2 regions of the Novosphingobium sp. CECT 9465 genome follow, and region 1 is predicted to be linked to the other one. Evidence: predicted binding sites of a transcription regulator. Region 1 holds the regulator's gene; the other holds the start of a gene.

Region 1 (2,477 bases):
ACTACATGCGCGACAGCCTGCTCGAACTCGCCGGAATGGAAGGCGATCTACGCACCATCGAGGACTGGCCCGCCGCCCGGTGCAGCGCCGATTTCTGCACACTGGCCATTGTCAGGGGCGGCAGGCGTTTCGTCCTGCTGATGGCCCGGACCCGTGAATATGTCGACGATATGGACCTTGCCGCGGCCTGCGAACGCGCAGACATCGTCATAGCCGACCGGCGGCTGCCTTTCTCATGCCGCCCCCGGATGCTGAAGGCGGACCGCATATTCCTCGCGCAAACGGGCGGTATCACCATCAATCTTGCATCCGGGCGCATTCGCACAGTTGCCGAAGGGCAGGGACGGCAGGGCTGGTATCGCTGGCCGATCCCACCCTTGCCCGCAAAGTTCGATAAGCGCGCTGCAACTCGTGGACAGGTGACAGCGAGTTCCGCCGCCACTCTGCCCGCGCACCACGAACGATCGACCAGAGTTGAAAGACCTGTTGCCGAACACGTCAGGTCGGCACAACCGAACAGGTAGGCGCATTTTCAGGGATTCGTCGTTCCATCGATGCGGGAACTATCCACCGCAGACCCTGCCAAATTTCGCTTGCGGCAATCGGCGAAGCATTATGGCGATCGATGACGACCGTCATCGCATTGGCATATGCTTTTCCCCATTCGGTTGGCGATTATACCCTTTGCAAACATTATTTCGTCATTGCGAGGAGGCGAAGCCGACGAAGCAATCCAGCGCCGTTATACACTGCTCTGGATTGCTTCTCCCCGCTTCGCGGCGCTCGCAATGACGAAGCTGAAACTTGTGTTTGCAAAAGACATTATCGCCATTCGGTTAGCGTCAACTCGTTTCCAATCCCATCTCTCATCACGAACTGCCGTGCCAGTGCAGGGATGGTCCCCGGATCAAGTCCGGGGAGACGAGGAGGGTAAGACCATATGCAAAAGCGATAATCGCGATCAATGATAGCGGCGCAGCAATCCGGCGAGTTTGCCTTGCACGGCCACTTCATCGGGCCGGTAGAACTGGGGATCGTAGGCGGCATTGGCGGGATCGAGCCGGATCATGCCCTTTTCACGGTGGAGATACTTGAGCGTTGCTTCCTCTCCGCGTACCAGTGCAACGACGATTTCGCCATCGCGCGCGGCGTCGGTCTTGCGCACGAGCGCATAGTCACCATCGAAAATGCCAGCTTCGATCATGGAATCGCCCGACACTTCCAGTGCGTAATGCTCGCCCGCGCCAAGCAGTGCGGCAGGCACGGGCAAGGTTGCAGCCGTTTCAAGCGCCTCGATCGGCATGCCAGCGGCGATTTTGCCGTGTAGCGGCAATTCGATGACGTCATTCGCCGGCGCGGGTGTGGCCTTTGGCGCGGCGCGCGGCGGGGCGGCCACTGAAGCGATGTTGGCAGCCGGTTGCAACGGCGCCGAGGCAGGTTTGCTTACTGCGCTTTCAGGCTGGCGGATGACTTCCAGCGCGCGGGCGCGATTGGCCAGGCGGCGAATGAAGCCGCGCTCTTCCAGTGCCGAGATCAGGCGATGCACCCCCGACTTCGACTTGAGATCAAGCGCTTCCTTCATTTCCTCAAAACTGGGGGAAATGCCGGATTCTTCCAGACGGATCTGGATGAAGGTGAGCAGTTCATGCTGCTTGCGCGTCAACATTGGCGGTTCTCCGCGAGTGAACGAATGCGGAACGGATAAGCAACCAATTGCAACCCGTCAAGCAATACCGCCATTTTCGAGCAGGTAAACCGGAACATGCGCTCCTGTCGGCCTGGCATCGGCTCCGGCATCGCGCACGATCAGGGCGTTCGCGCGGGAAAGTGGGGATAGCGCCCCTGAATCCTGCAAGGGATCGAGCGCCACCGTGGCTCCATCCCACTGCGCCCGCAGGAATTCCATGCGACTTCCCCCCTTGCCCATCGGACCGGCGAGGCGGGCTGGAATCGTTCGCGGCAAAGGCTGCGCTGCGCCAAGCATGGCGCGCAGCAGCGGCATCAGGAACAGGAAGGCGGTGACATAGGCCGAAGCCGGATTTCCCGGCAGGCCGATGATGATCTGCGTGTTCCGCCTGGCAATGAGCAACGGTTTGCCCGGCTTTATCCCGACGCGCCAGAAATCGATGGTGGCGCCAATGGCTTCGAGCGCGGGGCGGACAAGATCATGGTCACCGACCGAAGCGCCGCCGCTGGTCACTATCACATCCGCATCGCGGGCGGCGTCCAGAGTGGCGGCAAGGTCTGCAAGGCTGTCTGCCACAGGGCCGCGGTGTGTGATTCGGGTGGGAAGCGCGGCGGCCATCGCGCACAGCATCGGTCCGTTGCTTGCCGGGAGCTGATGCAAATCCGGCAATTGGCCGGGCAGAACAAGTTCATCGCCGCTGTCGATGACGGTCAGCGAGATCGGGCGATGGACCGGGAGGTGGCTGTAGCCGCCTGCAATGGCGAGCGCGATCTGCGCGGGGCCGATGCGG
Region 2 (2,477 bases), 320 kb from region 1:
GGCTCGCTCGCCGCCTCGTAATAGATTGCCGCGGTCAGGCACTGCAATGCGCGCCAGCGGTCCTCGCCGTTGCCGGTAGCAATCACGGGGCGGGCCATGGCGCCGCCCGGAGCTTCCTCGTCATCGCGCCGCGCGTCCCATGCCGATTGCGCTTCGGTGGGAGCAATCAGCCCGGTCTCCTCCGGCGCCAGCCAGTAGAACGCCGATCCGGGGAAGCTTTCCCCCGCCTTTTCGAACGGTTGCAATCCGGTCATGCGCTCGCGCGCCGATGCAGCCGCGATCCCCCCCGGCTCCCCCCAGCCGATTGGTCCCAGCACCATGCCGAGCATGCCGAACATCGCCACGCCCGCTGCGCGCTGGCGCACCAGTGACGGTGCGCCCAAGGCCCGTCGGATCGAACGCATGTCGCGCCGCCGGATGCGTGCTGCAAAATCGCGCGGCCTGGCTTCCACCGGCCCCGCGGCATTAGCGTACGCCACACCGGCCTGCACCGCAGAAGCGGGCAGGTCGATAGGCCGGTAGGCTAGGTCCAAAGGCATGGCGACGGGGTGAATCCTGAAAATCCTGTTGTTCCGCTAACCCCTCGCGCCGGTCACCGCACCTGCGCTTTTCCGCTTGTCCCGATGCGGCACATCCCCCTTCGATCCGGTTAACCCCGCGTGCAGGGCAAGCCTCACCTCAAAGGCGCATAGCGCAGCGGACTGCGGGCAAGGGCTGCCCATTTCATTTATGTCAGATGCAGGAGGCCATGATGCCGCAGGGGCAGACGTCGGCAGCAGGGTCAGGCCGCAGTTGCCGCCTTTTCGTCATTCTCGTGGCGATGCTCAGTCATCGCAGCAGCGAAATCGGCTGCAAAGTTCGCCGCAAAACTGTCGCGCACAGCCATCGAGATCGCGGGCCGTACATCGCATGCATCCACGTCGCGGCAGAACAGGCTCTGCGCTGGCGGCTTGGGGGGCGGTGGGAATGCGATAACCATGGTAAGAACCACTAACTCCTGTTCGGTAATTTCCCCTAGCAAAGTTTCGCAACACGGAATTGTATGGTTTCGACAAAGTTGCCGCTTCGGTAACCGGAAGGTCCTCCGCGCAAAGGCTTCCCCGAAAGCCCGTATTGCACCGTGCCGCCTTGCTCCCCACATGCGCGAAACACGGCATCAGGGCCTTGCCTGAATCGAACAAATATGGAACACCGCTGCGCATGTCTCAATCATTCATTTCCGTACGCGGCGCCCGTGAACACAATCTCAAGGGGATCGATATCGATCTTCCGCGCGATAGCCTGATCGTCATCACCGGCCTGTCCGGCTCAGGCAAATCCAGCCTCGCGTTCGATACGATCTATGCGGAAGGGCAGCGCCGCTACGTTGAAAGCCTCTCGGCCTATGCGCGCCAGTTCCTCGAAATGATGCAGAAGCCCGATGTCGAACATATCGACGGCCTCAGCCCCGCAATCAGCATCGAACAGAAAACCACCAGCCGCAACCCGCGCTCCACTGTGGCCACGGTGACGGAAATCTATGATTACATGCGCCTGCTGTGGGCGCGCATCGGGGTGCCGTACAGCCCCGCCACCGGCCTGCCCATCGCGGCGCAGACGGTCAGCCAGATGGTCGATCGCGTGATGGTCCTGCCCGAAGGCACCCGCGCCTATCTTCTCGCGCCCGCGGTGCGCGGCCGCAAGGGCGAATACCGCAAGGAACTGCTCGAATGGCAGAAGGCGGGATACACCCGCGTCCGCATCAATGGCGAAATGATGGCCATCGAAGACGCCCCCGCGCTCGACAAGAAGCTCAAGCACGACATCGAAGTGGTGGTTGACCGTATTGCGGTAAAGGAAGGCATCCAGACGCGGCTGGCCGACAGCTTCGAACAGGCGCTGAAACTCGCCGATGGGCTGGCGTACATCGATCTGGCGGACACGACGGTCGAGGCGCTATCAAAAGCCCCCGCCTCCTCAGAGGAGGGGGGTGGTGGCGGTGCCACTGCGCTCGTCAGCACCACCCCCAGCCCCTCCTCTGAAGAGGAGGGGGGCAAGAAGAAATCCGGCATGAAGAAAACCGGCCTGCCGCCCAACCGCATCGTTTTCAGCGAAAAGTTCGCCTGCCCCGTCAGCGGCTTCACCATTGATGCGCTCGAACCGCGGCTGTTCTCGTTCAACGCCCCACAGGGCGCGTGTCCCGCGTGCGACGGCCTTGGCGAAAAGTTGCTGTTCGATCCGCAACTCGTCGTCCCCAACGAAAACCTCAGCTTGAAGCAGGGCGCGGTCGTGCCGTGGGCGAAAAGCAACCCTCCGTCGCCCTATTACATGCAGGTCCTTGCCAGCCTTGCGGGGCACTATGGCTTCAAGCTGGAAACGCCGTGGTCCGAATTGCCCGGCGAAGTGCAGCTGATCATCCTCTATGGCACCGGCGGCAAGGCCGTGCCGCTGACCTTCATCGATGGCAAGAAGTCCTACACCGTCAGCAAGGCGTTCGA

The links. The regulator LexA, encoded in region 1, represses DNA repair genes until DNA is damaged. The targets are predictions, from matches to a motif close to GTTCCNCNCTTGTTCT.
Region 2: a site for LexA is predicted at 1,175-1,190, ahead of uvrA (excinuclease ABC subunit UvrA). Genes of this name have one in related genera too.

The regions. Positions count from the first base shown of each region.
Region 1 is NZ_CAKLBX010000001.1:1,642,524-1,645,000, forward strand. It holds gene LUA85_RS07975 (ComEC/Rec2 family competence protein) at 1-524, shown strand, start outside; gene lexA (transcriptional repressor LexA) at 962-1,666, opposite strand; gene LUA85_RS07985 (molybdopterin molybdotransferase MoeA) at 1,724-2,477, opposite strand, start outside.
Region 2 is NZ_CAKLBX010000001.1:1,318,197-1,320,673, forward strand. It holds gene LUA85_RS06430 (cell wall hydrolase) at 1-539, opposite strand, end outside; gene LUA85_RS06435 (hypothetical protein) at 782-979, opposite strand; gene uvrA (excinuclease ABC subunit UvrA) at 1,201-2,477, shown strand, end outside.